Regions from separate parts of the Paenibacillus sp. GM1FR genome, predicted to be linked through region 1. Evidence: riboswitches for the same ligand, from Rfam matches in the RefSeq annotation. Region 1 holds a riboswitch; the other holds the start of a gene.

Region 1 (16,984 bases):
GGCGTGATGGAACTTGTGTTTGATAGCGAGATGATCAGTGCGTTTGTGGAAACCTTCCAGGACTATTTCAGTCAACCGATTGATTTGTTATTCATCGTGCTTGCGATTGTGTCTGCATGGCAGATTCCTGGCCGGATGGCGAGAACCAGTTTAGCTACAGATGCATCTTCATCGGATCATGCGCCAAGAGCTTAATCGGATAGACAGTCGACGGCTGCAGCAAAATGAAGAACGTTTGACAGAAGAAACTTAATGCTCATCATCCTAAGCACTTATGAAGTTATATCGAAGGACTGGAAGCAGAAGAAAAACATAGTAAAGAGCATCTACTTTAAAAGATATTTATAAAGTACTCAGAGTGAGCAGCAGTTAGGCATGTTCACATTGCGGCTGAGTTACTTTCATACATAGGGACGATACGCCTGAGGGTGTACGTCCCTTTTGTGTATCCACCAGGTAGGGATGGATATGGCTCATAACTTTTGCAACAATTCGGATCGATTTAAATTACTTACCACATAACTCTAGTAAATATTCAGCATGTTCATAAGGTTAATTACAAGAACGATATGGTCACCTCAGGTGGTAGGTTCAAATATCCGAATGGTCATTTACAGCGAATAAAGCTGATGACGAGAGATTACTTTTACCACTAGAGGACAGAGCTCTAAGTTCCAGACTATCGTTTACAGTACACATCTGACGACAATGAGAGTTGAATAATACTGTATGTGGTCGAAGACAGGTCTATATTATTTGTTTTGGTCAGCAAATACAGCCATAGCATCTCTCATAAATACTGCCAAACCATCGCCAAACTGATCAATATTGCGTGTGAAGCGTTCATCGTCCACGTACATCTGACCAAGTCCCCTGAAGGCTTCAGGCGAGTAGCTTCCCATCTGATTCAGCCAGGTGTACCATTCTTGAATACCAGCCTGTGCCTCGGCAGATGCTGGTTCTGTGTGACGAAGTGCGGCTAGACGCTTGTAGATTTCGTTCATTTGATTGGATAGAGCCTTCTGATCTGTGGTTGATTTACTGTGCAGCTTCTGATTTGCGTGATCGACGGCATGGTCTCCCCAACGTTCCCGCGCTTCTTGTTCATACGGATTCTGGCTAAAATCAAATCCTTCGAATTTTTCTTTGGCTGTCATTTTAATTTCTCCTCTCACGTGTAAAACCGTTCTATCAATGGTAGCAATCATCTGGTCCAAGCGTTGGCGCTTCTCCAGCAGTATAAGTCGATGCATTTTAAGTGCTTCTTCCGGATTGAAGGAGGGGTTGGTTATAATGTTTTTGATCTCCTTCAGAGAGAAGTCGAGTTCCTTGAAAAACAATATCTGCTGCAACCGTTCCAGGTTGGCATCTGAATATAATCGATACCCGACAGAAGTTACTTCGTCCGGTGTTAACAATCCGATCTCATCATAGTGATGCAGTGTGCGCACACTGATCGAGGCAAGTTCGGCAACTTCTTTTACCTTCATGGCCATGTGTGAAACCTCCTTACAACACCGATTGTACAGTGTCACGTTACGTGAGAGTCAACCGTTGAAAATGAAAAAACAAGATGCGAGCATGGAAGCTGCATCTTGATCATGGATTGGTGAATAGATGTGAATATGTGTGATGAAATTATTGTAAAATTCAGTCACTGTAGGGGAGCGGCTGTGCTTCTATGTCGAAGACATGGGTTGCTGCCGCGCCGCGGGGGTGTTTTGAGGCTCCTCTGTTATGGAGAGGAGCGTGAGCAGTTGTGGGTTGCACCATGTATGCGGTGCAGCCCACGGGGCTGGCAGTGCAGGGAGAGCAGGGCTACGCCTGCATCCCGCGCACTGCCGTAGCGAACTGCGCAGCCGCTGCGCGCACGTCGGCCGCGCCCGCGATGGCGGAGATGACGGCTACTCCGTCGGCTCCAGCCGCCATCACGGCGGCCGTGGTATCGGGCGTAATGCCGCCGATACCCACAATCGGAACTGCGATGCCTGCGGCGCGCAGTTCCGCCACCCCTGCGGGGCCCAGCACAGCATGGGCATCCGCTTTGGAGCGCGTCGGGTACATGGGCCCGACGCCAAGGTAGTCGGCGCCCGCCTGCAACGCACGGCGCGCCTCATCCACAGAGTGGGCGGATACGCCAAGCATCCGCCCATCTCCAATGCGGGCGCGTACCTGCGCCGCGTCCGCATCATCCTGGCCGACATGCACGCCGTCGGCCTCCACCGCTACAGCCAGCTCCACATCATCGTTCACGATGAACGGGACCCCGTGCTGGCTGCACACCTCGCGAAGCCGCATCGCAAGTGTGATGCAAGCTTCGCCAACCAAGGCGCCAGTACCCTTTTCACGGAACTGGAACAGCGTGATGCCGCCGGCAATGGCCTGGCGCAGCACTTCCACAGGGTCTTGCTTTGTATTGACGCTGCCCATCACTAAATACACCTGCATCGCGCGTCGTACCGCTTCTGCATCCCAAGGGCGCATCACTGCTCACCCCGCTGTCTGCGCTGATACGCAAAATGATTTGTCGGCCCATGTCCGGCCCCAATCCCCAGCTCATCTTCGATGGCTGCCTGAATGAATGCTCGCGCGGTCGTAACGGCAGCCAGAACAGGTGAACCCTTGGCTAACTCTGCGGTGATGGCAGCAGAGTATGTGCACCCCGTTCCGTGTGTATGACGTGTTACCACACGAACATTCTCCAGATAATGAAAAGACTGCCCATCGTAGAGCACATCCACGATCATGCCACTTCCTTCATCATGACCACCTTTGACCAAAGCATACGTTGAGCCCATCTGTACAATCCGTCTTGCGGCTTCTTCCCGCTGGCTCAGATTGGTGATAGACATCCCGGTAAGCAGTTCCGCTTCCGGAATATTGGGTGTTGTGATCAGGGCATGGGGCAACAGATCAGTAACCAACGCCTTTACAGCTTCCTGCTGGAGAAGGGGGGCGCCACCTTTGGCTACCATCACAGGGTCGATGACCAGATTTGACCAACGGTATTGCTGCCATTTCTCAGCCACTAGACGAATAATCTCGGCACTATATAACATGCCGGTCTTCGTTGCGGTTGGTTGAAAGTCTTCGCCGGTCGAGTCCAATTGCTGGGCAATGCCATCGTAAGGGATGGGAAAAACGCCCTGCACACCAGTTGTATTTTGGGCAGCAATAGCGGTGATAACGGTCATGCCGTATACACCAAGTTCTTGGAATGTTTTCAGATCGGCCTGAATGCCTGCGCCGCCCCCGTTATCGGAGCCTGCAATGGTGAGCGCTTGAGCAATACTCATACTGCACCTCCACGGATCTGACGGGTCTGTGCGCGTTCTGCCAAGAGGTCTGGTGTTACTTGTGCCAGTTGATTCAACAATTCAATCTGGAAGCTGCCCGGCCCCTGATGAGCTGTCCGCTCTGCCGCCAGTTCAGCTGCTACACCATAAAACGCTAGCGCTTCAACAACACTGCCTAGAAGATCGGCTCCTGATTCCGCTATGGCTGTAAAAGCGCCAATCACTGAACTGAGCAGACAGCCAGCACCTGTGACCTGAGTGAGCAGGGCATGACCATTACTCGTGAGGAATGTGGATTGTCCATCAGTAATAATATCTTCTTTTCCGGTAATGACCACGACACAGCCAAGTTTATGCGCTGCCCGCTCCGCAATGCCGATTCGGTCGCCCTCACCTGATCCTGCGTCCACACCTTTAATACTCCAACTCTCACCGATGACATTAGCGACCTCTGCCACATTGCCGCGCAGTACCGTGAGACGAAGTTCACGAATGAGCATCTGCACGGTTTCCGTGCGATAGGTGGTTGCGCCAGCTCCAACCGGATCAAGCACCACAGGCACGTGATGCGCATTAGCCGATTGGCCTGCCAGACGGATTGCCTGAACGACTTTGTCATCGAGTGTACCGATGTTGAGTACCACGGCTCCTGACATCTTGGCGACATCAGCGACCTCTTCATGAGCATAGGCCATAAAAGGGGACGTACCGAGTGCAAGCAGACCATTGGCTGTGAAGGGAGCCACGACAAGGTTAGTGATATTGTGTACCAGCGGATTTTGCGTACGAACACGTTCCAGATAAGACATATAATTTCCTCCTTGTTTTGAAGTAACCCGATCGGCGGAAGTCCGATATCTGGAGTCACTCAACAGAATAATAGGATATGAGTTGCCTTGTTGAGTTGGGGCACAGAGTCTAACAACAGCCAGATGCATTAATGCGGGAAAAGCAGAAACGTAAAATCTAAATCAATTTCATAACTCACTAAAATGAATTTTTGGAACTGGATATAGACAAATTGAATCATTCTGATCGATATCTAGCGAAACAATAAAAAACGAAACGATACAAAATACAGAAAGTGAACAGAGTGAATTTCTCCAAACTCAGGCAAGAGATAGTGTGATGGATGTTAGCATCCAACCGGTGTCTTGAAGTCTAGGCTGGTCGATACCCAACTGATTTGGGCATGATCGGGCACGACTGGTCAGACGATGTTTCTAAAGAACACAGGACGTCTTATTTGGCTGTCAGGTCCTCCTTTTGAAATGTAAGGAACATCAGACACGTTATTCCCAGAATCTCCTGACCAAAACGCTGCAAACAGCTATTTATTCTGATATAACATGTTTCAGGTTCTTTAGATTTCTGCAACCGCTCCAAATCCCTGAATAGGACGCCTCAGATTCGTTAGCGGTCGTAGCATGCTCTGTTTCGATCAAGTTAAGGAGCGTTTCAGCTCCCAGTAGGCTTGAAGATAAGCGCTAATTACATTACCAAATACATATCAACAAGTCACCCAAACGCATATCAATCTGCCCAGATGCACATCAAGCCACTTAGGATTGTTATAAATTCTGATCCTCCGATGCTTGCTTCAGGCCAATTCCATTCCACAAACCTGTATGCATCCAATCCTCACGTTCTTGCTAACTTTTCCTTCATTCACATTGCTCTCCTTTATTTACTCTCCTTGCAGAGTAATAAAAGCATCCTCGGCTTTCACCGATTCAGGAATCAAATCCTGTTCAACGAGCCATGCACGTACATTTTCCCACGATTCCATTTCCTGCCGACCAAATGGTTGGCCTTCTTCATTCATGAGTGGCAGTAAAATAGCCAGGCTTTTGGTTTCGATCTCCGGGTCAAGCGGTGATGTTTCATTCTCATGAGCGAGCAGAATACTCAAGGCTTCTTCTGGATGCTCAGTCACATATTTCTGTCCTTCCTGGACCGCTTTGACGAACCGGGTAAGTTGGTCTTTTTTTGCTTCAATGCCAGCTTCACTTGCAGTCAGGACCAATTCATAATAATCAGGCACACCATAATCGACGGGGTTAATCGATTTCATGGCATGTCCTTCTTTCTCCAAAATCAATTGTTCATGGTTAATAAAACCACCCATAATCGCATCCGCTTGTCCGGAAGCCAGCGAAGGAATCAGATCGAACCCAACGTCGACCAGATTTATGTTGTCGGGATTGCCGCCATCCTTACTGATCATCGTGCGTACCATCGCTTCGTACAGAGGAATGGAGGAATAACCAACAGTCTTTTCTTCAAGATCTTTGGGTGAACTTACGTTGCCATTTGCTTCGGTCAACAGATGCACAAGCGGGTGGCGAACAACAGCAGCAATGGAACGTACAGGAATGTTCTCGCCACGCGCGAGCAAAATTTGGGGCTGGTAGCTTAGGGCCAGATCAATTTTTCCGGCAGCAACAAGTTTGAGCGAATCATTGGTATCCGCAGGCATCTGAATATCGACATCCAGACCTTGGTCTGCAAAGTATCCTTTTTCCTGAGCCACATAGATGAAGGAGTGTACTGCATTCGGGTACCAGTCGAGCATGATAGACAGTTTATCTTTGGCGTCTGATGTTGGTTCGGTTGCAGACGGATCTGTTTGCTGTGTATTGGTTGCCGAATCTGTTGTTGGCGTATTTTGGCTAGTGTCTGTGGTGCTGCATCCGCTAACGATCAGCAAAAGGCTAATGAGCATGATGGGAAGCAGGGAGTATATACCTTTGTTATTCATAAATGAAGTACCTCATTTCATCGTTTTGGTTTGTAGAAAATGGGCAACAGCATGTTAACGATAATGTGACAGTGAACTGATTAAAGATGTTGCTGAAATTGTGCATAAGATATGTTTTGTTTTGAAGATTGTAACTACTGTATTTACATCTAATTTCTGTCTAAGTATTATCCAACCTTTCTTTTGCCTCCATGACGATGACGCCGTATGCTAAATCGTTTCTCCAGCCAGGTAATCAGTATAAACAAAACGATCCCAAGCAGGGATAACAGCAAAATGGCGGCAAACATCGCATCCGTGTTCATGTTGCTGGACATACGACGGCTGAAGTACCCTAGACCTTTGCTACCACCGAGCCATTCGCCAATCGTTGCCCCAACCACGCAGTACACCACAGACATCTTTAGCCCCGAGAAAAAAGAGGGAAGTGCCAGCGGAACCTGGAGTTTGCAAAAAATATCCCACTTGTTGGCGCCCATGGTGAGCAGTAGTTCACGCTGCTCCGGATCGCCTTGGCGGAGTCCATCGTAGGTACTGACCACAATGGGGAAGAATGCGATTAAAAATACCACCGCGACTTTGCTCCACAACGTGTAACCAAACCACAAGATAAATACGGGGGACAAGGCGATCAGCGGGATGGTCTGACTAATTACAATGAAGGGATATAGGGCCTTTTCAATCGACCGGTTCATATGCATGCCTGTTGCCAGCGTAATTCCAGTCACTATGGACAAGCCAAAACCAACAATAACCTCCATAAAGGTAGCAGGCAGATGGATGGTCAACAGCAGACGACGATGTTCAACCAGTGAGCCTATGATGGCCGTGGGTGCAGGAATGATGAAGGAGGGCACCCAACCCATACGCACACTCACTTCCCAGATCGCCAGTAATAAGAACATGAGCATAATAAACAAACCATATTGGGAAAACCAGTTCGAGAGCCACTTCGAACACCACGTCCAGACGCTAACCTCAGCTCTATCATTTTGCATGCAATTGTTCCTCCAGTTGTTGCCTCATCTGCACGAGAGCCGGTTCGTAGATCATGTCCGAATGCCTTGGGCGTGGTAAAGGAACCGTCATCTCCCGCAACTGCTGACCTTGCCCCCCTGGAGTTAACAGAATGATACGGTCACTTAACAGCAGGGCTTCTTCAATGTCATGTGTAATGAACATCACGGTTTGGCCAAAGCCCTCCCACAGCTCGAGCAACCAGCGATGCATTTCTCGTTTGGTTAAGGCGTCGAGTGCACCGAAGGGTTCATCCAGCAACATGAGCTGCCCGCCTGTAAGCAAGGTACGAAGCAATGCGACCCGCTGCCGCATGCCGCCGGATAACTCATCTGGATAGGCCTGCTCATAACCGGACAAGCCGAACCTTGCCAATCCTGCGATGATATCGGCTCGTAGTTTGTCCTTGTCCTGTCGGCCTGGTGCAAGCTCGGCAGGTAGCATGCAGTTCTCCATGACGGTACGCCAGGATAACAGCAGATCTTTCTGCGGCATATAGGCGATTCGTCCGAGCCGTTGTCCTTGCGGTACACCAGCTATATCGATGATGCCAACGGTTGGCTCATGCAAGCCTGCGAGCAGCTTGAAGAGTGTGCTTTTACCTGACCCGCTGGAGCCAATGAGCGAGACAAATTCTCCTTGTTGGACCTGAAGCGACACATTGGCGAGCACGGGTGAATCCTTTTTTTCAGGAAAAGCGAAGCTAACGTTCTCAATGGTTACATGGTTGTTCATCTGATCCTCACCCCCTTGATGTCAGACTGCTGGAATAACAACGGCATCCTATACTCTGCAAAAGGAACAAAAAAAGACCCACCCATTTCCGGAGAAATGAGTGGGTCTGTAAGTTAAATCAGCAATTTATCTTCACATACATGAGAAAATTCCGCTTACTAAAAGGCCGCTCCACTTCCCTCCGCTGGTATGATCCAGATCAGGTTCAAAGGGTCCGAATAGTCATATTCGTCTCAGCCGCAAGGCTCCCCTAGTGCAAAAGTTCAAGATATGCAGTTGTCTGTTCAGCATATATCACTTGAACATGAACTGTAAAGAGGCAGCATGATGGAATTCTTGAGATGAACTTGGAGTCAGACCCGAACAACTGAACAATTTACCTGGGCTCCCTAACCCGATATAATAGGGGTGGCGCATATTGGCCGGATCACAAAATGCAGGTGGGATTGTTCTCCCTCCTAGGCAGAATGGGGACCCGAGTTGAAAACGTTCAAAAAAGTATATATTGAGATCACGAGTATCTGCAATCTGGCATGCAGCTTCTGTCCGCAGACACAGCGTGCCAAAGGATTCATTGACCCTGAAGTCTTCAACAATATACTGGATCAAGTTAAACCACACACCAATCATATTTATCTACATGTCAAAGGCGAACCCTTGTTGCATCCCAAAATAGATTTGTTGCTCGATTCCGCACATGAGAAGGGACTCAAGGTGAACATTACAACGAATGGTACACTGCTGCCCAAGACTCAGCATAAATTGCTTGGCAAACCAGCGCTGCGGCAGATGAATTTCTCTCTGCACAGTTTCGATGGGCATGAAGGTTCAACAGACCGTGACGGATACCTGCGTCATATTTTGTCCTTTGTACACGAGGCCGTTAAGCACAATGTCATCATCTCATTCCGACTTTGGAATCTGACGCAGGATAACTTCACAAATGCTCAGATGAATCGAAATCGGGAGACCCTTGAAGTATTGGAACGTGAATTCAATCTGGATTTCCGCATTGAGGAAAAAGTGGTTCCAGGCAGTGGGGTCAAAATTGCCCCGAATGTATACCTGAATCAGGACCATGAGTTCCAGTGGCCAAGTCTGGATGCACCTGAAGATGACGGTAAAGGCTTTTGCCATGCACTTCGCGGTCAGGCAGCTGTGCTTGTAGATGGAACGGTGGTTCCATGCTGTCTCGATGGCGAGGGTGTGATTAACCTGGGTAATGTGCACGAGAAGTCATTCTCGGAGATTATTGAGGGTGAGCGAGCGAACAATCTGGTATATGGCTTCTCCAAACGCGAAGCTGTAGAAGAGTTGTGTCGAAAGTGCGGTTATCGTCAGAGATTCGGAGCCTAGAATATATAAATTCACTTAAAAACGAACCTACCGAAAATATTTTTTTCGGTAGGTTCGTTTTGTCTTTATTGCGAAATTATTTAGATAATAAGAATTGAAATCAATTCAGGATAACAACTTTTTTGTAAAATCATAGTTTATTAATCTTGTTTTTATGAATTTGCATGGTATTATTATCCTATTGATTAGGAGGTGTATTAGTTCTAAAGATTCATATATTAGTGGATTTACCAACCAGAAGCCTACTGAGGAGTGTGTTTTAGTTTTGAATTCAAAATGGAAAAAGTTTAATCACAAACTATCGTTAATGCTTTCTACGTCTCTGATTGTTTCTATGTTATCTATCAATTTATCTGTATCGGCAGAAGTGGCTACATCTAAAACTTCTTTTACTGATATTGATAATTCGTATGCCAAAACGGAAATAACCAAATTAGTAGAACAAGGAATACTCACAGGATTTACTGATGGGACATTTAAACCTTCCGATTCGGTAACACGAGCTCAATTAGCAAAAATTATGGTCGGTGCGCTTAATTTAAAGCCTGATAATGTCGAAGCAAGTCAATTCAGAGATGTAAAGGAAGATCAATGGTATGCCGGATATGTAGGTGCACTTGTCAAATCTGGAATTGCTCAAGGTACCTCCAAAGATAGCTTCTCGCCTAATAAAAATGTGACAAGAGAAGAGTTGGCTGTATTTTTTGTTAGAGCCTTTGGTTGGGACAATCAAGATCTAACGAGTCAAACATCCAAACCACAACTCTCAGATTTGGGTCAAGTATCCAACTGGGCGAAAGATTCTGTAACACTAGCCTATCAATCTGGTTTTATCAAAGGATTAGTCCAAAAAGATGGAACAGTAAAATTTAATCCATCAGGCATAGCAGATCGACAGGCGCTAGCTAGACTTGCATATGAGTTTGTGATAAATAAGTCTACATATGATAGTTACATGGCTCCTACCAAGACAGAGATTGATACTGAAGATTCAAATGAAGTAAAACCTGAAACAACAAAACCTTCTGAAGGTAAGAGTAAGGGAAATAGCGGTAGCAGCTCCGGAGATAAAGGGAACGGAAGTAACAATGGTGGAAATAGTGGAGGCGGGGAACAAGCCCCTAGTAATAATCTCTCTGCTCCAGGTACATATACTCTTGGTAATGTAACTGGAAATATAACTATTAGTTCCCAAGGTGTCGTTCTAAAAAACACCAAAATAAATGGTAAGCTGAATATACTTGAGTCCGTAGGAAATGGTGACGTGATTCTTGATAATGTTAATGTCACGGGAACTACTGAGATTCAAGGCGGAGGACCAAATAGTATTCATGCAGTGGACTCGGTTCTTGCAACAGTGATTGTTGACAAAGCGGACGGTAGTATTCGTTTGGTCCTTGAAGGTGGAAGTGATGTTCAGCAGATTGAGATTAGATCTGGTGCAATCGTACAGAATGTCTCCACAGGTGATGTCGGACCGATTGAAATAGCAGAGTCGATTCCCCATAATTCTTCGGTAGTGCTCAGTGGAAGCTTCGACTCTGTTATGGTTCATGCAGAACAAGTTTCAGTGGAGTTCGGAGATAACTCCACCATTGGAAATCTCGAAGTGTTCCAAGAAGCATTGAGTACAGTGTTTAAAATTAACCATGGTGCTGTAGTGAATCGGGCTATATTAAATGCAATCGTACAATTTTCTGGAGCGGGAACATTATCTTCTGCTCTGGTCAATGTAGAAGGTATTGATTTTAGTCAACTTAATCAACCCCCAGCTATTGAGGTAGATCCTACAGTGACTAGTATAGTTTATTCACCTCAAGAAACAGAGTTTTCAGCAATTGATTCGACCCGTCAGATCGTATTCATGGGTATCGCTACCTCAACGATCAAAGATATCACTTCCATTGCAGAATGGAATGTCGAGGATAGCACTATTGCCATTGTTGACTCAGGCAAGATTCAAGCTAAAGGCAACGGTACGACAGTGGTAAAAGCCAAATATGGAGATTTCGAAATCAATGTTCCAGTAACCGTTGCAGTCTATAACGAAGGAACAGTCTATCCGACACTCAAAGGGATTCAAGTTACAAATGGAAGTGCAAAGTTGAATTTTTCTGAGGGTTTGGATGTTTCTGAACTGACTGCAAATGATTTCGTAGTTCGTGCCTATTTTGATGGGGCGGAACAACAATTGAATAACTTGCAGTACCGCAATGGCGAACTTACTTTTGATGCTATTAATAGCTACGGAGCCACATTGTACATCACTGTGGAGTCAGATGTTAATAAAACACATTTTGCAGGAAGCCAAAGTGGTGCAATCAAACTTACAGGATTCGGTGGTCACATCAAGGATGTAGCTGGAGCACTGGTTGCAGATTTAAGTATTTCGTTTAGAAAAGGCCTGGATAACAAAACAGGTGAAATTGTCGGTACTGTCAAAACGAATACTCAAGGAAACTACTATATCAATCTTCCCCCAGGCATCTACACAGGTGAACTTGGAGGTGGAGATACAAAATATATTACAACTTATCTCATTGGTGTCTCGGCAGTAAATGTGGAGAATAAACGTGAGAATCAAACTGCTATTGAAATACCTACACAAGATGAAACACGCTTCGTGTTAACTTGGGGTAAAGATCCAGTGGATCTGGATTCACACCTCGTAGGTCCAGCAGGTGATGAGGGAATGTTCCATACGTACTACTCTGATAAACAATATTATAATAATGGCGAACTTATGGTTGATTTGGATTTGGATGATGTAACGTCTTACGGACCTGAAACGACAACCATTCGTCATTTACTTCCTGGAACGTATACATTCTATGTTCATCATTTCTCTGGATCAAGCACAATCAAGAAATCTGGTGCCAAAATTGACGTGTTCCATGGTGCTGTAGCCACCCCAAGTGCAACGTATACTGTAGCAGATGCCAGTGGTAATGAAAGATACTGGGTCGTTCTCAGAATGATCGTTTCTGAAGAGGGTGTGGTTACTTATGAAACAGTAAATGAATTTACCAATCTTGACCCACTCACTTCACTTCAACCATCGGATGAAATTAACGAAGATGAATTGGAAACTCTAGAGTAAAATAGAGTACTTAGATTAGTTTTAAATCTATCATGTAGAAACCCTGTCTATAAAAAGACTAAGGGTTTCTTTTTTTGTAGGAAACTTTTGGTGGCTTAAATAGAGCATATCCGAAGTTGATATCGGTACATAACAAGTAGACATGATACCTCAAAGCATGTTGAAACATCAGGCTCTATGCTGGAAAATACAAACGTGATCTAATGATTATTCTAGTTACCTTCCTTATTTGGTAGGATTAGGTTGTGGGTCGGACTGAGGTGCACCTCTGACGATCTTCCAGGACAAGCTCAGCCTTGTACAATACTAAAAAACAAGAGAATAAGGGAGGAATAAAGTTATGAAAAAAATGTTGACGTTGTTACTGTCCGCTGGTTTGGTTGCCTCTATATTTGGTGCAGTTCCGGCTGCGGCTGCGCCTACGGTTGTAAATTCAACTATTGTTGTTCCAAAGGGCACGACCTATGATGGTCAAGGCAAAACATTTGTAGCTAATCCTTCCACACTGGGCGACGGATCTCAAGCAGAAAATCAGAAGCCAGTCTTCCGTCTGGAGGCAGGGGCCACGCTCAAAAACGTAAACATTGGATCACCAGCTGCTGATGGTGTTCACTGTTATGGCAACTGTAATATATCGAATGTGGTCTGGCAGGACGTGGGCGAGGATGCACTGACATTGAAGTCTGCCGGAACGGTTAACATTACCGGTGGGGCAGCGTATAAGGCTTATGATAAAGTGTTCCAGATGAATGCAGCTGGAACAATTAACATCAAAAATTTCCGTGCAGATGATATTGGCAAACTGGTTCGCCAAAATGGTGGAACTTCCTTTGCAGTTAACATGACGCTGGATAACTCCAACATTTCCAATGTAAAAGATTCGATTATGCGTACAGACAGCAGCACATCACAAGGGAAAATTACGAATACCCGTTATTCCAAAGTACCAACGTTGTTCAAGGGGTTTGCTTCAGGGAAAACGAGCCAGTCTGGGAACACGCAATATTAGACAGGAGATTGAATCGCTGGAGTTGGTAAAAGTTTAAGCTCCGCTTGTAATTTGAAGTTAAAATATAACGCCAAAAAGAGCGTCCCAAGGTCATTGCCACAATGACTTTGAGGGCGCTCTTTGTAATGCAGATGTGATAATATATTTCTGCTGAGCAATGTCTTATAGAGGATGCTCAGACTATTTCTCTCCCGGAACTTCAACGATGACTTTGCCTTTCTCGGGGACAACAGAACCGGTATCAATAGAGCCCAATTTGTTCATGATCTCGTAAGAGGTTTCTTCAAGCATGCGAGAGTACTTGAATGATACGAGTGTTTGACCTGTTACGGAAGGACGAGTCCCTGCTTCAGCAACGGCTTTGTTTTTAATAAAGAACAGGTCACCGATGGTCCCGGCATTTTTGCTGATGTTAGCCTGCCATTGTAGCAGTGCACTTCCATTTTTAAGGATATAATAACTGATCAGATCGTTATACTCAACAACGAAGAAACGATCTTTTTTACCTTGCTCAAAGATGTATTCAATGGATGAATCCACCGGACCCAAAGGATTGCGAATGTCCAGACGTGCTTGTCCCAGTTCAGAGAAGCGTGGCAGATGCAGTGCGGCTTCACGCGCCACAGTCAGATCGGAACTGTTATATTCTTTTACAATCGTAGCATCGGTAGTGTAAATGTAGGCTTCCTTGGCCTTCTGGTTCCACTGCACCTTGGCACCAAAAGCTTCACCGATGGCACGGAGCGGAAGCATCGCTTTACCATTCACCAGAATCGGCGCTGAGGATAATGTCGCATTCTGACCGTTTTTCTTCATTGTTTTGCTGTTAGGTGTAAGGACATACTTATCGCTGCCTGTGCTAATGCTGATCTCTTTTGTTTTGTTATTGTAACCAAACGTATAGTTGCCGAGGAATTGAAGCTCCGTCAATGCCACGTACGTAATACCCTGCCGTATGACAACATCATATTGAGCTTGAACATTGTTAATATAAGCTGTCGGTTTAGGTTTAGTTGTTGCGGCTTCCGCCACAGTGGATGAGAGTAAGGCAGGTGCCGTGCCTGCGGTGAGTATCGAAGCGGCAAGGACCATTTTCCATGTTTTAAGCTGCCAAACAGAATTGTAATCTTTCATCACTATCAATCTCCCTTCTAATGTTTAAGACGGACTACATAACCTAAATGTTTCATATTATGGGAAGTGAACCATCAGATACTTTCCCCTGTTACCCCAAATGAAGCATGATGATTTTTCTAGGGATTGCCACAAATACCCATCTGATGTACATTAGAAGCAATGAAATAAGTGAACCGGGAGCTCAATGAAGTTGGGCTGAGAGAGTGGCCTTGTGCTGCTGACCGTACATCTGATCTGGGTAATGCCAGCGTAGAGAACATGGATTTGCGATATGTAAGGGTGAATTGTGGGAATGAACGTGGATGAACAACAGACCTCTTTGAACTGTGGTGGTGTATCTGCCAGGGCGGAGGGGTGCTGGTTGATATTACGTATTTTCGACATCCATCCAATACATCATTGTGAAGATTGTCCACTGTGCGTGAGGCCTGCCCGGAACCGGGGAGGCTTTTTCTTTTATTTTTAGAGGTTGTTCAAAAAGTCTGCTTTTGATTACGAAGGATGCCTGACGGCATCATCAGCATCGAATATGGAATTCAGCCGAAATGTCCGTTGCTCACGTAGTTTTCCCTACGCTCCGCTACTCCATTTCTAGCTTCATCCCATCTTCTTGGTACTGAAAACCAGTCTTTTTGAACACACACTTTTACAACCCCCACAGGGAACAAAGGAAGGGCGTAGAGAACATGGCAACAACAGCAGGCAACAAGCGATTGAAACTAACGGATATTCTGGTAACCATCGTGATCGCAGTAGTGTTTGGGGTGATTTACAAGATATGGGGACCTACATATGACTTGATGAAACCATTTGGCGTTCATGCGGAGCAGATGATCTACGGCATGTGGTTTATGGCGGGCACGTTTGCTTTTGTTATCATTCGTAAACCAGGCGTGGCTATTCTTGCCGAAGTTGCGGCATCAACGGTAAGTGCTTTTCTGGGTAGTGAATGGGGCATGTCCACACTTGTATACGGTCTGTTGCAAGGATTGGGAGCCGAGATATTCTTCGCCGCATTTTTGTATCGCAAAACCAATCTGTTTGTCACCTGTCTTGCAGCCATAGGAGCCGCAGCGGCTTCGCTTTTGCTGGATTACCAGTACGGGTATATTGATTCACTCTCGGCCTGGAACTACACGTTATTTATCGGATTCCGCTTCATCGGAAGCATCTTGATTGCTGGAGTGTTCGCTTATTATCTCGCCAAAGCATTGGAACTGACTGGTGTGACACGCTCACTTAGACCGGTATCCAAACAAGATTATGAGGCGCTGGATTAGATGAACGGGGAAGGGAATTCGCAAGCGGTAAGTGTAACTAATCTAAGATGCAAGTTCCCGGGAGAGAAAGCCTTGGTATTTCAAGGCTTGTCTCTTTCTGTGCGTCAAGGAGAGAAAGTGCTGTTGCTTGGCCCAAGTGGCTCCGGTAAATCAACGTTATTGCAAATTCTGAGCGGTCTGATACCACGTTCGGTTGAGATTCCGATGAAATGTGATGATATTCAGATTCCCGCCAAAGCAGGAGTGGTCTTTCAAGATCCGGATACCCAGTTCTGTATGTCATTTACAGATGAAGAGATCGCATTTGTTCTGGAAAACCGAAATATTCCGCGTGAAGAGATGCCTGCTCTGATTGAATATTATCTGAAACAAGTGGGGTTATCCTTTGAACAGAATCGTGTATTGATCCAGTCCATGTCTCAGGGGATGAAGCAACGTCTTGCGATTGCTTCGATGCTTGCCATGGACCCGGAGGTATTGTTTTTGGATGAACCCACTGCACTGCTGGATGATGAGGGGACTTCCCAGGTGTGGGATACGGTCAGACGGATCGCCAGTGACAAAACAATCATCATCGTTGAACACAAAATAAACGAGATTGTGGATATGGTCGACCGCATCATTGTGTTATCACCTGAAGGAAAGATTGTGGCGGATGGGCCAGCACAGCAGGTATTTACTCATGAACGGGAAAAGCTGAAGGCTTATGGAATCTGGTATCCGGGTGTGTGGGATGAGCACGAGCAGGCAGCTAAGCAAGAAGAGGGAAGTGCTTCTGGAGAGCTTCAAGTGTGTGTGGATCACGGCATCTCAAGTTTGGAAGCACAGCAATCGTCTGGCTTATCCGATACACCGGGTATATCCCCCATATCTCACGTCTCACCCTTATCACCTGTATCACCCGGCTATCAGCCTGCACTGGACTTGCAGCAGTTCACCGGATGGCGTGGGAAAACACCCTTCATTCAGGTAGAACAGGCCAAAGTATGGCATGGGGATTGGATTGGTATTGTCGGAACTAATGGAGCTGGCAAGAGTTCATTGTTGTTATCTCTGATGAATATCCTGAAAACAACAGGTCATTATGAGGTGGACGGTCTGCCTTCTGGCAAAACGGAGCAGCTTGCAGATCAAATTGCATTTGTATTTCAGAACCCGGAGTTTCAATTTGTGACTAACACCGTCGCGGAAGAAGTGGAATTTTCATTGCTGGGGAGCAGGTTGACAACGGAAGAAAGACTTGTCAGGACTGATCATATGTTGAATCAATTTGGACTAATCGACCTCTCCGAG
Region 2 (16,984 bases), on a different contig from region 1:
GGTATTCCGTAATCTTCAAGAGGCGGAAGCAAAAGGATTTATTTATCAGGAAGACGAAGCAGGACAAGAACATGGACAGGATTCAACTTATGTGTTTGCCCATGAGTTCATTCACCGAATGGCATATGCCTTCGATTCAGGACGCAATATCCACCGACACCTAGCAATTGGACGTATGCTACTAGATCGCACGTCAGAGTCGCGTGATGACCTGTCAAGAACAGCGATTGATCATCTGAACTTGGCTGCTTCGGTATTATCGGAGCAAGAAACGAAGCAATTAATCGAGCACAATCTTCAAGCGGGACAAGAGGCGTTGACATCCGCGCGTTATGCGAAAGGGAAGCATTATGCCGAAAATGGGCTTCATCTGTTGGCAACATGCAAAGTTGATGTACCAGATACACTCGATGTCGGATTGCAGCTGGTATTAGCATGGACGGAGTATATGGGTGGCAATAGTGCACGGGCGAAAAAACTGCTGGTGGACTTGAACCAAGACAGCGATCGACTGAGCCGATCAGAGCGGCTCAAAATCTGGGCACCTTTAATCCAATTCCATGCACTCGCGGACAATGAGACTGCGGTTCAATTTGGAATGGAGGCGCTAGGATCCTATGGTTGGAAGCTTGAGAAGAAAAGTACACTGTTGTCTATAGGCAAGGAAGTGACCCGAACCGCGATCCTCTTACATCGAAAACGGGAGAAGCATCTTCTGCTGTCCGACCCACTCGATGAGGATTATGAAGAATTATGCCATGTAATGGAGCTGTTGTTTCTTCCATTGCTTGCACACGATGCGCGATCGCTTCTGGAATTGTATGCCCGATTTATTCGTTATGGGTTGCATAAAGGGGTGAATGAGTCCCTAGCCGCAATGATCGGTGCATACGAACTGATTGTGCAAAGGTCATTTCCGAGCTTTGTTCGAGCGACTCCGATTGCTGAGCAGGTGTTCCTGCAAATCGCCAACACCTCTACATTCAGGAAAAAGCATGTATTTACGTTTCTGAGCGGAATGATCAAGCAAATGGACAGTCCTTTGGAATCTTCTGTTGTCCTGTTCATTGCGATGCGTCAAGCGATGGAAGCCGGTGATCATGACTTTGCTAATCCTGCCTTAATTTTCAGTGTTATGTGTAATCATGGGAATGTATATGCCCTGAATGATTTGCTCCAATACTTTGAGGAGAACATGCGACATGTTGCCGACGACAAGATACTGGACATGATGCGGCTGACGAGCAGTTACGCAGCAGTGCTGCAAGACGATTCTTTGATCGACAGTTTTGTTACTATTCCACAAGTGCCGGCTGACAGCGAGTTTGAGCAACAGGACGAGGATAACTATAGCTGTGGTCGCCGGCTCGAGGTGGCGTATCTGTCGGGCAGGTACAAGGAAGCGCTATATTGGTCGCAGCGAGGAAGGGGAAACGAATTACATCTGGATTGGATGCAAATTCGTAAACACCGCGTTTTCGAGGCTTTGACGTTAACTGGATCTTATTTCGAGACGAATAGAGAGGACCGTAAGCGGATCCGGAAGGCCATACGCGCGCAATTGCGATTAATGAAGAGTTGGCGAGGATTCTTGGACAGTACGTCCTCCGCATACTTGCTAATCAAAGCAGAGGCTGAACGGATCTCAGGGAATTCGGTGAGCGCCATGCAACAATATACGGCTGCAATCAGGCTAGCGAGAATCGAGAAATACGTGCTGCTGGAAGCCATTGCTTGCGAACGGCTTGCGGTATGTTATCAAGATGATCTGCTCAGCCGATCCGGAGCGGCAATTACGATGATGGATGCATGTGCGGCATACGCCGAATGGGGAATCACCTTCAAAGTAACTCAGATTAGAAGCAGAGATGCTAAATTGCTGGACCCGATATACAAGCGTTATGAAGGTCCTGTATTACAGGATCGAATCCAAATGACTCAAACCGGCACATCGTTACCTCACCAGAACGGCTCCAAGACGGGTGAAGGCTTGAAGAGTGAAGAGGAACTCGAGCTTTTGCAACGACTCATCCATGGGTTAGCACAGCAGAATAAGGTCGATTGGAAGGTAAATCTATTGGAAACGGCTTTACGACAAGCCGGAGCAGAGCGTGGTCTGTTGTTGAAGCGTCAAAATAATGAATTCGATATTGAAGCTAGTCGTTCTGACTGGACTGATCAGGAAAACGGAGCCGGCCTGTATGCGGAGAGCGTCTTACGTCATACAACGATGACGGGAAAACCGCTAATTTTGCATGATGCGCTTCAGAGTTTTTGGGTGAAGGATGCTTATATTGCAGCAAGAAAACAGAGGTCGATTCTATGCATGTCCATTGATGCTCCGGGAGAACAAACTTCCTATCTACTCTACTTGGAAAATCGACAGATGCCGGGTGTGTTCACAAAGAGGGATGTTCAGATGTTGGAGCTTTTTGCGACACGGATCATATATCTCAAACTGCTGCAAGACGAAGCTGCGAATACAACAATCCCGAGTGCTTTCGAAAGTAAGGCCTCGTCTGTGGTTCCAAGTCCCAGTCAACCAGGGCTGACGGAACCGCTGACGGAACGAGAAACGGAAATTATAACAGCAATTGCAAAAGGCTTGTCGAACAGAGAGATTGCCGAACTCTTTGGGATCGCAGAGACGACGGTCAAGACACATACATCTAGAATATACGGCAAGTTGGGTGTAAAACGGCGGGGGCAAGCTGTCCTACGTGCCAGAGAGCTACAATTGATAGAGTGACAAACAAGGAAGCGAGCCTTAAGGGGCCGCTTCCTTGTTTGTTAAGACGGACGACAATCTTTTTTATGGAGTACTACTTTAGTAGGACTTAAATATCCTCTGACGAGACTATGATGTTTAGATGGAGTCAAATGAAAAGAGGTCATTATGAACAATAACGAATTGTATGAAAGGAAGTGTACATGGTGAGAAAGAGAGTTGTCTCGATTGCGAGCATGCTCGTTGTAATCGTGTTTATGGCATTTATCGTAATTTTTAATAATCAAAGTTTAGCTTCTGCCAATGTAGTTTCGTCACCTATTTTTGCAGCAGAGGATACAACTATCATTTATGAGTCTGGAATGATTTATGAGGATGGAAACCTCAGGTATCTGGATGTAGGCTATCAAGGAACATTTGGTGTTCCCTTAGAGGCTCAGGTATTACTAAAGTTTAATTTGCCAACAATCCCTGCAGGGTATGAAGTTGAAACTGCGAGTCTGTATCTGCCTGTAACAGGTGGTACTTTTCAGGCAACAACTAATTTTTCGCTAAAAGTTTCAACGAGTACAAATCATAGCTGGGCACAGGATAGTGGAATAACATCGCCACCAGCTCCAACGTCAGGTTCTACACAATCAAGATTATTATCCAATAATGTCCCCCAACTTAAACCTACATTAGCTCCGTTTAATTTTACTAGCTACATATCAAGGGAATCCGCGGAACCTGATCCTAGAGCAACCTTCATTCTATCGGGTATGACGGCTCAAGAAGCAGCTGAAGCAGGAATAACACATGCTGATCATTTTATACAAATGACTGAAAATCATGCACATGATGGCAGTTTGGGCCCGTATTTGATTATTACGTATTCTGAAATTGTTAATATTGAAATAACTGGAGTCGTAGATGGCGGTCTATACAATACAAATCCAACGCCAACATTCAACATCGGTACAGCAACTTTGAATGGAAGTCCATTTACAAGTGGAACACAAATTACTGCTGAAGGTTCATATACACTAACAGTTACAGCAGGCAGTCAATCAGAAACGATCCAATTCCAAATAGATAAGACCCCTCCGACTGGAACGGTCATAGTAAATCAAGGTAACCAATACACAAATAGTTCGTCTGTACTTATTTCAACAAGTCCTGATGCGGGAGTAACTGATATCACGCATATCCAATATTCGATTAATGGAACCCCATTTTCAGAAATACCTTATGTACCAGTCTTTTTGTTATCTATAGGAAGTAATGATGGAGATAAGGTCTTAAAATTTAAACTAGTTGATCGTGCAGGGAACCAATCAACTGAATATCAAAGAACCATAACACGGGATACCGAAGTGCCAACAGGCTCTATTGTTATTAATAATGGCAACGTGTATACAACTAATCGTGAAATAACGCTTAATCTATCTTTAGGCAACGGTGTAACAGATGTGGTAGCGGTACAATTTTCTAATAACAATAGTTCTTGGTCAGGAGTTGAAGCCTTTAGTTCCATAAAGAGCTATACGTTACCAACTGGAGATGGTAATAAAACGGTGTATGTACGTTTAATTGATCGAGCAGGTAATATTACTGTAATTCATAATAGCATTATTTTGGATACAACAGCTCCAACAGGAACGCTAACACTTATAACCCCAAGTGTAACGAATGCAACTACTGTATTATTAACGGTAACAAGTAGTAATACGGATTATATGGAGTTAGGCGAGACGGGCCAAGATTACGGCGATTCAGTAGTGTATAGCGCTAGTCCACAATCGTATACATTGCAGGATACAGAGGAAGATGGCGTGAAGACGCTGCAGATTCGCTTATCTGATTTGGCAGGAAATACGACAGTGCTTACACAAACCGTAACACTGGATCGTGAAATACCAACAGGAACAGTCGTTGTGAATGAAGGTAAGACTTACGCAAATGATTCGGATGTAGCAGTTGAAGTGACACCAGCAGCGGGCGTAACAGATATTGTGAATATTCGCTATAGCGTTAACGGGTCAGCACCAACAACCATAGCGTATACGAATAACTTTACAATAGATGTAGGAAGTATAGATGGAGCGAAGGCGATTATTTTACAGCTTATTGACGGTGCAGGAAATGAATCAGTGGAGTACAGTTCAACGGTAACATTAGATACCGTACCACCCACAGGAACAGTTGCCATTAATGGAGGAGCTGCTTACGCAACAGATCGTGAAGTAACCCTCGGGTTTACTTTAGGAGCAGGTGTTACGGATGTTGTAGCCGTGCAGTTCTCGAATGATGACGCTACATGGTCAGCTGAACAGACTTATGAAGCAAGCATGAGCTATACATTGCCAGCAGGTGATGGCAGCAAGACGGTTTATGTTCGCTTCATCGACCGAGCAGGAAATATGGGCTCTGCCGAAGCAAGTATTGTACTGGACACTACAGCTCCGATCGTTACAGGTGTAACAGATGGAGAGAGCTATAATTCCTCCCGAACCATTACCTTTAATGAAGGTACAGCAACATTGAACGGGCAAAACTTTATAAGTGGCTCACCTGTGGACGCTGAAGGTTCCTATGTACTTGTTGTTACAGATGCCGCAGGTAATTCGATTACCCTTGTATTCACCATTATTAAATATAGCGTAGGCTATGACGGGAATGGAGCTACTGGAGGAGCGGTACCCCTAGATAGTCAAACCTATGAAGCGGGGAGTAGTGTAACCATCGCCGATAATGTTGGAAGTCTAGTGAAGACTGGATTTAAGTTGATTGGTTGGAATACGGAAGCAGATGGAAGTGGGAAAAGCTATGTAGCGAATGATACTTTCCATATAAACGAAGCTGATGTCCTGTTGTATGCGGCGTGGGAAATTAATCACTATACCTTGTCTTTTGAGTCAAATGGAGGAAGTCTGGTAGCGCTTCAGAATAAACCTTACAATGAACAGGCAACTGAACCGAGCACACCAACGAGACCAGGTTATACATTTGGTGGTTGGTTTAAGGAGACCTCTCTCACTAACCAGTGGAACTTTACGAAAGATGTCATTACAGCGGATAAGACGTTGTATGCGAAGTGGAGTATAAACAATCCTTCTAACAATAACGGAGGAGGAAGTAATCCACCGCCTCCTCAAAATTCAATACCGGTACCAACACCCAATCCGCAACCTACCCCAGAAGAACCCAAACCTGAGCCTGAACCACCTGTCGTTACTTTTGACGACCTTTCAGGACATTGGGCAAAAGGAATGATTGAGGAACTAGCAAGTCAAGGGATAATTGCAGGGTATCCAGACGGTTCTTTTCACCCGAATGAACACATCAAGCGCCATCATATGGCTCTACTATTCACACGTGCTTTCAAGTTTGAACCCATACGTGAGGCAGTTTCGTTTTCTGACGTATCACCAAGTCATCCTTACTATGAAGCCATCATGTCACTGCAACAAGCAGGAATAGTCGATGGAGCCAATGGGAATTTTAATCCAAACCATTCGCTGACTCGTGCAGAGATGGCTAAAATTTTGACGCTGGCCCTTGGGATAGAACCAGGTGGAACAGTTGCTTTCCAAGATGTTCCTACAACGCATTGGAGCTATGATTACATCGCTGCACTGGCAGAACTAGAGATTGTACTCGGGGATAACGGAAAATTTAAGCCGGATGAACCAGTGACACGTGCACAGTTTGTGGCGATGATGTACCGAGCATTGAATGTTATACAATAAGTATCTAATTACATTAATCAGCAACGTATTCGGAAGATACAACCCAAGGTTAAAGTAAATAAAAAAACACGAGGGACTGCATTCGCGCCTCGTGTTTTTTCTTTAGCATCCTAACTCACGGATGTTTATTGCAGAAACGGTCGATATAATCAGAACATTGCCCCGGCTCATCTTCCATGACGAAATGACCAGCTTTGGGAATGACATGTAGGCAGGCATGGGGAATATCCTGGACAAGCCTTTTTGCATAAGCGAGGGGCTGCCATTCATCTTCCTCGCCCCATAGAATTTGAACAGGGACTTTCAGCTTGGGTAAATCTGTTCCATAGGATTCAGTATATTTTGCATTATAGTGAGCTACCTGATGGGAGAAAAAAGAGGCTTTGCCCAATGAACCTGCATGGGGTGCCAGATACGCATCCAGTGTATCGCCAGTCATAAGCTCTTTATTATACACTGCCATGGGTAATTGTTTCTTTAGCATGGTATCAAAATCAGCACGGGGCATTTGTTCAACCTGTTCAAGCTGTTCTTCGATAATTTTCTTCCAGGTTGGTGAGGGCCACGAATCATAACTGGGCATGTTGAGTAACGTAAGCGATTGTACACGCTCAGGCTGTTCCAAGGCCAGTTGGACTCCGACAATTCCACCTAGATCGTGGGCTGCGACATGTAAACGATCCATTCCAAGTTCGTCTAAAAGCTGACTGAACAGCGTATATTGTGCTGCCACAGAAGTATCTGCTTCGAGTGGTCTTTCGGATGCTCCATATCCCAGAAGGTCATGAACGTAGACTTTGTACCCTTTTTGAACCAGAGCGGGTATTACTTTTCTCCATTCATAGCTATAAGACGGTGTTCCATGAAGGAGCCATATGGGAGAGCCTTCTCCGTATTGCTCATAAGCGATTCGATATCCATTAATCAAGATGGATGACGTTGCTGCTTTTTGCATAGTGATTACTCCCTTCCATAAACGATTGAGATTAAAAATGAAATGGGCTCTTAATGAGCTACATTGAATATAAACGATTGCTTTCCATTAGTTAAATTGATAGTTTATATGTAAACGATCAGTTTTAATGAAGTTAAAAAGAAGGGAGCCAATGATGGAAATACGTCATTTGGTCACATTTATTACAATTGTGGAACACGAGGGATTTACCAAAGCTGCTGAACATCTTGGATACGCGCAATCTACAATTACATTGCATATTAAGGCGTTGGAAGAGGAGATTAACTACCCTTTATTTGATCGAATTGGTAAGCGGGTTATTTTAACGGAGACTGGGAAAAAATTGTTGCCACATGCCCAAAAAATGCTTGACCTGTATCACATGATTAAGGAAGTGACTGCTGCACAAGGGGAATTAACGGGTAATATCGTGATCAGTATTGGGGAAACGTTGTTGATTTATCGTTTTCCACCTATTATTGAGGAATTTAAAAAATTGCATCCTCATGTCAATATCGAGTGGCACCAATTAGATTCCGTATATTATAAAGAGAATCTGATGCAAGGTAAAAGTGATATTTCCTTCATGTTGGGGACAGAGGTGCATGATCCCAATCTGTACAGTGAGAAATTGGCTGAGGAGCCCATGATGCTGCTTTACCCCAATTCATTTGAGCTACAACGCGACATTGTACGAAGCAATTTACTTTTTACCGAAAGAGGTTGCGGTTATCGCACATTGTTTGAACAATGCATTGAGGAGTATCAGATTGGAATTACTTCCAATATTGAATTCTGGAGTATTGAAGCTGTGAAACAGTCGATATTGAGCGGTATGGGCATATCCTTGTTACCTCGAATTACGGTAGAGAAGGAGCTGAAGGAAGAAAAACTTTCAGGTCAGCAGTACAAACAAAATCTAGCTACACAGTTGCTGTATCCCAAAAACAAGTGGATCTCTCCCCAAGTAGAAGCATTTATTGAGATTGTTAGAAAGCATGCCTCCCTCTGGTGAGCTCATTTCAACTATCCTTTATAGCCTACCACTGAACCGTTGGATTGCTTCCTCGGTCACCGGCGTGAAGAGATTAACCAGATTACCGTCAGGATCGCGAAACAGCACAGCACGATTCCCCCACGGCATTGTGGTAGGTTCCTTTACCCACTCATCGACAAACGGCTTCAAGCGCTCGTATTCGGCATCGACATCGTGGACGTGGAACTCAATAATGACAGTACGATTGTTGGCCGCCACAGCGGAACCAGCGCCAAACAGTTGCACCGTCTGGGAGTGGCCGATCGCTAGAGTGCACGATGGCATAACGAGTTCGGCAAAGACAGGTGCAGGGCGTTCCGCCGAAACACCCGTGATTTTCTCATAGAACTCGGCAAGACGATCCACGTCATCAGTAATGATGCGCACAGAAGCAAAATTCACGAGATATCATCCTTCCTATAATAAGTAATACAATTGCTTACTCCAACTATACAAAAACACTACTGACAACGGTATGTCAGTAGTGTTTTATGAAGTAACCACCGTCCACTAGCCATCATTCTATAGAACGTATTAGAGTTCCAAAGTGAGGGTAAGGGCTAAAAATCGATTGTACTTGGTGGTAAACAGTGTTACTCTAAAAGTCTGTGTTCGACAATATATTTAAGATTAGCCACCAATTTAGTTGTAAAGAAAGGTAACACTATGATAAAAGTTGAAAACCTATCCTTCTCATTTCCACAAAAGGAACTATATAAAAACATTTCATTTACGTTTGAAGAGGCACAACATTGTGCTTTTATCGGAACAAGCGGAAGTGGAAAAAGTACATTGATCGATATCCTGATGGATCCGGAACGATATTTGTTCGAGGGCAAGTTAGAGATAGACCCCGATTGCAGAATCGGGTATGTGAGTCAGTTTTTGCAAGTAGACAAAACAAAAGAAATGACCGTTTTTGAATATATCGCAGAAGAATTCATCAAGATACAAGATGAAATTACAGCGATTTATGCGGAGATGGCCACCACATCGGATATGGATTCCCTGATGGAAAAGCTTCAATTGGCTTTGGATGCCTTCGAGGCGATGGATGGGGATAATTTCGAAAAAAACATCAATAAACAGTTAAACCTTGCCAACCTCATGAAGCTCAAAGATCTTAGTATATCCGCCATAAGCGGCGGGGAATTCAAACTTATTCAAGTGATGAAGGAAATGCTGAATCGTCCAGACTTCATGATTATGGACGAACCTGATGTATTTTTAGACTTTGAAAACCTGAACGCGCTTAAAAAATTGATTAACACCCACAAGGGAATGCTGCTGGTCGTTACGCACAACCGGTATCTGTTGAATCATTGTTTCAACAAAATCATACACCTAGAAAACACAGAGCTCCAAGAGTTTGACGGGCGATATATCGATTATAACTTCTCACTGCTTCAGTCTAAGATCGAACTGCAAGAAATCGCAGTTGCTGAAGCTGAGGAAATTGAGAGATATGATCACATCATCGACAATCTTAGAGAGATCGCCACGTATAATTCGGAAGCTTCCAGAGGAAGAGCGTTAAAAGCCAGAGTCAAGTTTCAAGAGAGATTGGAAGCGCGTCGAATAAAAGAGCCATTTGTCGATATCAAACAGCCGAATATCCGTTTTGGAATTGATAAGGAAATGGAAGACACCGTTGTGGTTAACGTCAATAACTATAGCGTTTCCTTTGACGAGTTGCTTTTGGAAAATGTGAACTTTGAGATCAAATCAACAGATAAAGTAGCCCTGATCGGTCCTAACGGTACCGGGAAAACGACTTTACTCCGAGAAATCTTCAAAAATAATCAGGATTCCATTGAAATCAATGCTGATGTTAAAGTGGCTTATTTATCTCAGGTTCAAGGTGAAATGTTAAAAGATTCGAATACCATACTAAATGAATTCATAGATGCTGGTTTTCAAACGTATGACGAGATTAGATCGTATCTTCCAAACTATGGCTTTGAAGGAGAAATCCTTGATCAAAAGATTGAATCGTTATCAGGCGGAGAAAAAAACATGCTTCAATTGGCTAAAGTTTCTGCCAGTCAGGCCAACGTATTGCTCCTGGATGAACCGACAAGCCATTTGGATATCTATACACAAATCGCATTGGAGAAAGCCATTGAAGACTACAAAGGTGCGATTATCATGATTTCTCATGATTTCTATTCTGTTGTAAATGGTATGGATTATGTTTTAATTATTGAGGACAAAACGATTAGTAAAATGAGTATAGAAGAATTTAGACAGATGATTTATGCTAGTCATTTTGATGAAAACTATCTAGAAAATGAACAAAAGAAAAAGTCTGTTGAAATGAAAATTGAATTGGCTTTAAAAGATACTAATTTTGAACTTGCAAAGAGTTTGGTTGATGAGCTAGAAAAGCTGATTAAGTTGCTTTAGACAAGGTGAATATTCCATAAATCTAAATCCCCCAGTATGTGGATTAATCCGCATACTGGGGGATTTACTTCTAGAAACAGCTAAACGAGCTGATTCGCTGCAGATCAATGCCGGTGTATAGCCAGAAGAAGCCATTCCAACGGAAGCCAGCCACCGAGTTTCTACCTACAAATACCGGGTACATCCAGAAGCCGGGACCACGATCCGGCCAAATATATGTGTAGCGAAACAGACAGCCGGATATGGCTCTTGGATCTACCGCAAATAACGAAGCGGGTTGCTGTGGAATGAATGATGGTGGCGGTCCGGTAGGTGCCTGCACGCCTTGTGGTCCGCCGCCTCCACCCCCGGGGAACGATGGCGGACCAGGAAATCCGCCGGGTCCTCCGGGACCCCCAGGTCCGCCAAACCCTCCACCAGGTCCAAAAGGAGGTAAAAATGTCATATCACATCACTCCTGTTCATTAGTCTAATGTATTGTATGTAGGCAATTGAGAAGGGGAATGGGTGGAAGCCTATAGAAGGCCGCTAATAATCAAGTCGAATCAAGTAAATTAAATTGCAGAAAAATGTCGAATAAAGTGATTGCTAACTAATTTATTATAACGAATTGAATGCTGTTACTGGTAAAGCAGGCATGACCAAAATGATTTTGCATTTTCCTTATGTGAGTAGGGGAAGGCATATCGTTTTGGTCTTTTTTATATCCAAATCGGATTCCGACAAAAATAACGGACCAAAGCAAAAACAGAGTTGGATTTCCAGCTTCCTAAACCTACAGTACATTACCAAATGATAACTTTTTATTGTAATTATTGTAAATTTGTTATATGTAAGCGCTGTCTAAAGAGCTATAATCTATTTATCTGGATGTTAATCCGTTCAGAAATACGTAGACCAAATCAAGAGGAGGAATTGTATGAAACGGTTAGGTCAATGGAATATAACTGCCTTGATTCTTGTTCTCGTACTCGCCATGCTTCCATTTTCGAATGTCTCACATGCAGCCAAGGCAGTTACGGAAGTGGAGGGAGGTCATTTGAGCACAAACTTTGAAGACGGTACACTTCAGGGATGGACTCCACGTGTCGGTAGCGAAAGGCTGACAGTGACACAGCAGGAAGCATACGAAGGTCAGTCCAGCATGCTGGTCGCCAATCGTGAGCGTTCCTATCATGGACCGATGTTATCCATGAAGGATCTGCTTAAGCGTAACCAAGAGTACGAAATTTCGGCATATGTAAGACTTACTCAGGAGCCCACCACGGATCAAACACTACAGCTCACCACACATAAAAAAACAACTGCCGAAAGCTGGAACCCGATCGGTAGCGTGAAAATTGCCAAAGCAGAATGGAATACATGGCACAAGATCACCGGAAAATTTCAATATAGCGATGATCCCACTGAATTGAATTTGTTCATCGAAACACCCTACATCTCTGAAGATAGCGTAGATACGTTATCGTTCTATGTGGATGATGTATCATTTACTCTGGCCGAGCAACTGGAGATTGAAGAAGGGATTCTGTCTCTGGAGGACCTGTATCAAGATGATTTCCCCATTGGTGCAGCGGTGTATCGCTGGCAGTTGGAAGGCGCATATGGACAACTGCTCACAAAGCACTTTAACAGCTTGACCGCAACCTATGAGATGAAACCGAAGTACATGTCTCCTTCCGAAGGTGTTTATGAGTTCGAGGCAGCCGATCAATATGTTCAGTTCGCGGAGGAGCATGGTATGGGCGTACGCGCACATGCGTTGTTGTGGCATATTGATGCAGCAGAGTGGATGTTCAAGGATCCTCAGGGTAACCCTGCGAGTCGAGAATTATTACTTGCCCGGATTCAGGATTACGTTGAAACTGTCATGACCCGATACAAAGGTAAGATCTATGCCTGGGATGTGGTAAACGAGGCGATTGCGGATAGCAATGGTGATGCCAACGGTTTACGTAAAAGTCCCTTTTATGAACTAATCGGTCCGGATTACATTGAGAAGACCTATGAATTCGCTCGTGCAGCCGATCCGAATGCCAAATTATATTACAACGAATACTTCACGGAAATCCCTGAGAAAAGAGAGCATATGTATCAGTTGGTCAAACGACTGAAAGAGAAAGGGCTCATTGATGGTGTGGGTTTGCAATCTCACTATAACCTGGAATCCCCGCCCATCGACGAAATTGAAAAAACGATCAACATGTTCGCCGAACTTGGATTGGATATTCAGATCACGGAACTGGATGTGGATAGCGGAATTCCATTTGGTGAAGAGATGTCCGATGAAGTTGCGGTAAAGCAGGCGTATCGATATAAGGAACTGTTGGATTTGTACAAAAAACACAAAGACCACATTTCTTCAGTTACCTTATGGGGACTCCAAGATGAGAAGTCTTACAACAACCAGGCTATGCTGTTTGATTCAGCCCTGAAGGCCAAAAAAGCATACTGGGGACTTGTGGATGAATCCAGCTTGCCTGTGTTGACACAGAGAGCCGTCTCACTTTCGGGTAAACCGGATATCAAAAAACAGTCACAAGATCCGCTCTGGAACAAAGCGGTGTCTACTCCACTGAAGGGTGACTCTGCGGGATCAGCCAATTTCCGCACCTTATGGGATCATAGTAACCTGTATATCCTCGTGGATGTTCAGGATGCGAAGGCAGATGTGAATGACAGAGTAGAACTCTTTGTTGATCTCAATAATGGCAAGACCACTTCATATGAAGCAGATGACCGACACGTAATCATTAAGCGGTCGGGCAAAGCTGAGGGTGTGGAGCAGCGTTCATATCGTGTACGCGAGACAAAAGCCGGATATCAGGTTGAATTGTCCATTCCGTGGGGTGGTATCCAAGTCGGATCAGAATATGAAGCCGGCTTGGATATCCGCGTGACTGATGGCGGTGCAAGTGGGACACAACCTTATAATCCACTGTACTGGAATGATCGAACACAGTCTCAGGAACAAGATACAAGCAAATACGGCGCGATTCAGCTTGCCCCTATGCCCAAATCTGCAAAAGCTGTGCAAGGGATTGTTCAGATTGATGGGAAGAAAGACGCCCTATGGAATAAGGCTGCACCATTTGAAGTAAAACGATTGAATGAGACCGAAGGTGCAGAGGCAGTGGCTCGCGCAATGTGGTCAGGTGAGTATCTATATCTGCTGATCGACGTCACTGATCCAAACATCATTACAGACAGCATCAACCCATGGGATCAGGATTCGGTTGAGATTTTCCTGGACGAGAATCACCAGCGCACACCGTATTTTCAATATGATGATGCCCAGTTCAGAATCAGTGCTGACAATGTGGGAACCTTTGCAGGGGGGGCCTCGCCCGGACGCCTTGTAAGTGCTGTGAAGACAACGAATAAAGGATATCTCGTAGAAGCCAGAATCCAGTTGCAATCATTGACGCCCAAAGCAGGGAATGTTCTCGGTTTCGAGCTTCAAATTAACGACAACCAGGGCGGAGGTAAGCAGAGCGTAGCCAAGTGGAATGATACGACCAATGAGAGCTGGAGAAACACTTCCCAGTACGGAATACTCACTTTTGTCGGAAAGAACAAACTCGGGCATTAAACCATCGGCAGTAGTTGCAAGAATAGAAACCATCATAACAGTGGCTAAAACTCAACCATTGTTGTGATGGTTTCCATCGTTTACATACGTCACCAAAGGTGATGAGGGGCGATACAATCTGCCTTGACTATATTTAACAGCCCTTGATATACTAAATGGATGTTATTTTTTCTTTTATGTGGATAAGAAAGTAATCAACTACATACAACCGTTTGCGAGGGAGCCTTAACCGGCTGAGAGGGTATTAAACCGACCTTACCTGATTTGGATAATGCCAACGTAGGGATGCAACGATGAAACACTGTACTTGGGTAGCTCATGCGAACCCACTTGTTTTAGTGTATTTGTCTGCGAAACATCCTATGGATGTTTCGTTTTTTTGTTTTTGAATACGTACATTATGAATTGGAGGAACACATGTTGACTATTTCAGAGAGACTATATCAGGCAGCACAGCCTGTGTGGAAGGAATGTCTTGAGCATCCCTTTGTTAAAGGAATCGGAGATGGTTCCTTACCGGTCGAACAATTTCGTTATTATTTGCTGCAAGACTACTTGTACCTGTTCGATTATGCCCGTGTATTTGCACTAGGTATCGTCAAGTCGCACGACCCCAAATTGATGCAGTTTTTTAGTAAAAACGTAGATAACATCCTGAATGGTGAAATGAAAATTCATCGTTCTTATATGGAGCGATTAGGAATTACAGAGGATCATGTTTTCCAGGTAAAACCTGCACTGAAAAATGCAGCCTATACTAACTATATGCTCTCTGTTTCCCATGCGGGTGGCATAGCAGAAGTACTTGTATCCATTCTGGCCTGCTCATGGAGCTATGCAGAGATTGGTCAAGTCCTTGCCCAAAAGCCAGGTGCAGCTGAGCATCCTTTTTACGGAGAGTGGATCACAGGATATGCTTCCTCTGAATACAACAGCAACAATCAATCCCTAGTGACGTTAACTGATAAGCTATTAGAAGGCTGTAGCGAGGGAACGTACCAACGGATGGAAGATATTTTCGTGATGTGCAGTCGCTTTGAACTTGATTTTTGGGAGATGTCATGGAGGCTGGAGTCATGAGTTCACTGGTAAAGTAGAGAGCAGCTAATCAAGGTGAGTACAGAATAATCAGAACATGTTAGCCCAAAAATACATGATTAAACATTTGAACAACAAGCCCTGATATAATAAGCAAATAGCAACTATCTATTTTCTGGAGGTGAGGCTATTGAAAACAATCGGAGTAGGATTCTTACATGCACGGCTCTATGCAAAGCCAGTGAAGGATATGGCAATGCTTTGCATAGAGCCCGGGAATAATCACATTGCCAACGACGAATCGTAATATTCTACTAACTGGCTTTGCACCTTATTGATCTATTAAATAAGGAGTGAGGCCCATGAAATATTCAAAAGCCGAGTCTATTTTTCCGGAAGAATTGTTACGTATCATTTAGGAATACGTTCAAGGGGAATTGGTTTATATCCCAAAACCCAAAGAGGCGCACCTGAAATGGGGCGAGAAAACAGAGAGCAAGAGCAGGGTCTCTGCTCGAAACGCTGAGATTAAATCCTTATTCCGCAATGGAGTCAGGATAGAGGAGTTGGCGGATCGGTATTTCTTGTCCTGCGAAAGCATAAAGAAAATAGTCTATACAAAGAACTAATCAAGGAACTAATGAAATCCGCTAACTCGTCGTATCGACGGTTTAGCGGATTTTGTGCAAAGATGACTTAAATCAACTTATACATAGTAACCGTACCTCTAAGTCGATAGACTCAAGTTAAGGTTGTTGTGATGAAGGACGGCCGGATCATACAAAGAGGTGTAACGAATGAACGAAATCATAAAGAAGAAGCTGCTGGACAAAAACGAACTGCTCATTAACATGGTGATTGAACGCGTAAAAAGAGATTTTCTAGATGATATCGCCATTATTGGGCTTACTGGTTCATTTAGCACCGGTGACTTTCACGAGAAGAGCGATCTTGATTTAATTATCATTAATAATACAGAAAAGGGATGGGGAATATCCGATTGCTTCATCTTGGACGACGTTGGATATGATATCTATTGCACGCCATGGGATTCAAGAATACAAGAGCAATCCACCTTGGAGAGTCCCAACGTATCGAGCCTAACCGACCTGAAAATACTCTACTATGCAACGCCTGAGGATTTGGAGAAATTGAACGACTTCCAGCAAAAAGCTCTTGATGCACTTGCGAATCCGATAGGAGAAGTGTGTCTTAATCGAGCAAATAAATGGATCGATCTGGCTAAGCAAGCATACAGTGATACGATGCTTGGTGAAGATATCGGTTCAGTGCGATATGCATCTGCTGGCGTTCTGTACAATCTCGTCAATGCCTTGGTGAGTCTGAATAACACGTGTATCAAACGAGGGATCAAGCGATATTTGGAAGAGATACGTTCGTTTCGCTATGTTCCAGATGATCTCGAATCCTTATACATGTCAATCATCGAAGCTCATACCATTGAAGATATTCGAATAACATCTTTTAATATGTTGAA

What was found. Region 1 has a riboswitch for thiamine pyrophosphate ahead of PAEAM_RS12165 (ABC transporter ATP-binding protein). Riboswitches for the same ligand answer to the same signal wherever they lie in the genome.
Region 2: another riboswitch for thiamine pyrophosphate. It lies ahead of tenA (thiaminase II); the one in region 1 lies ahead of PAEAM_RS12165 (ABC transporter ATP-binding protein).

Annotation. Positions count from the first base shown of each region.
Region 1 covers NZ_MKZL01000012.1:85,136-102,119, reverse strand. The annotation lists gene PAEAM_RS12200 (hypothetical protein) at 1-195, shown strand, start outside; gene PAEAM_RS12195 (MerR family transcriptional regulator) at 753-1,496, opposite strand; gene thiE (thiamine phosphate synthase) at 1,819-2,484, opposite strand; gene thiD (bifunctional hydroxymethylpyrimidine kinase/phosphomethylpyrimidine kinase) at 2,484-3,296, opposite strand; gene thiM (hydroxyethylthiazole kinase) at 3,293-4,105, opposite strand; gene PAEAM_RS12175 (ABC transporter substrate-binding protein) at 4,984-6,057, opposite strand; gene PAEAM_RS12170 (ABC transporter permease) at 6,225-7,055, opposite strand; gene PAEAM_RS12165 (ABC transporter ATP-binding protein) at 7,045-7,809, opposite strand; TPP riboswitch at 7,969-8,071, opposite strand; gene PAEAM_RS12160 (radical SAM/SPASM domain-containing protein) at 8,290-9,165, shown strand; gene PAEAM_RS12155 (S-layer homology domain-containing protein) at 9,431-12,265, shown strand; gene PAEAM_RS12150 (pectate lyase) at 12,606-13,274, shown strand; gene PAEAM_RS12145 (copper amine oxidase N-terminal domain-containing protein) at 13,455-14,408, opposite strand; gene PAEAM_RS12140 (ECF transporter S component) at 15,098-15,691, shown strand; gene PAEAM_RS12135 (ABC transporter ATP-binding protein) at 15,692-16,984, shown strand, end outside.
Region 2 covers NZ_MKZL01000011.1:1,278,532-1,295,515, reverse strand. The annotation lists gene PAEAM_RS11485 (AAA family ATPase) at 1-2,749, shown strand, start outside; gene PAEAM_RS11480 (S-layer homology domain-containing protein) at 2,986-6,459, shown strand; gene PAEAM_RS11475 (alpha/beta fold hydrolase) at 6,575-7,414, opposite strand; gene PAEAM_RS11470 (LysR family transcriptional regulator) at 7,566-8,429, shown strand; gene PAEAM_RS11465 (VOC family protein) at 8,448-8,852, opposite strand; gene PAEAM_RS11460 (ABC-F family ATP-binding cassette domain-containing protein) at 9,117-10,856, shown strand; gene PAEAM_RS31775 (collagen-like protein) at 10,927-11,301, opposite strand; gene PAEAM_RS11450 (endo-1,4-beta-xylanase) at 11,776-14,448, shown strand; TPP riboswitch at 14,655-14,752, shown strand; gene tenA (thiaminase II) at 14,866-15,528, shown strand; partial or broken gene PAEAM_RS11440 (CD3324 family protein) at 15,849-16,115, shown strand; gene PAEAM_RS11435 (nucleotidyltransferase domain-containing protein) at 16,284-16,984, shown strand, end outside.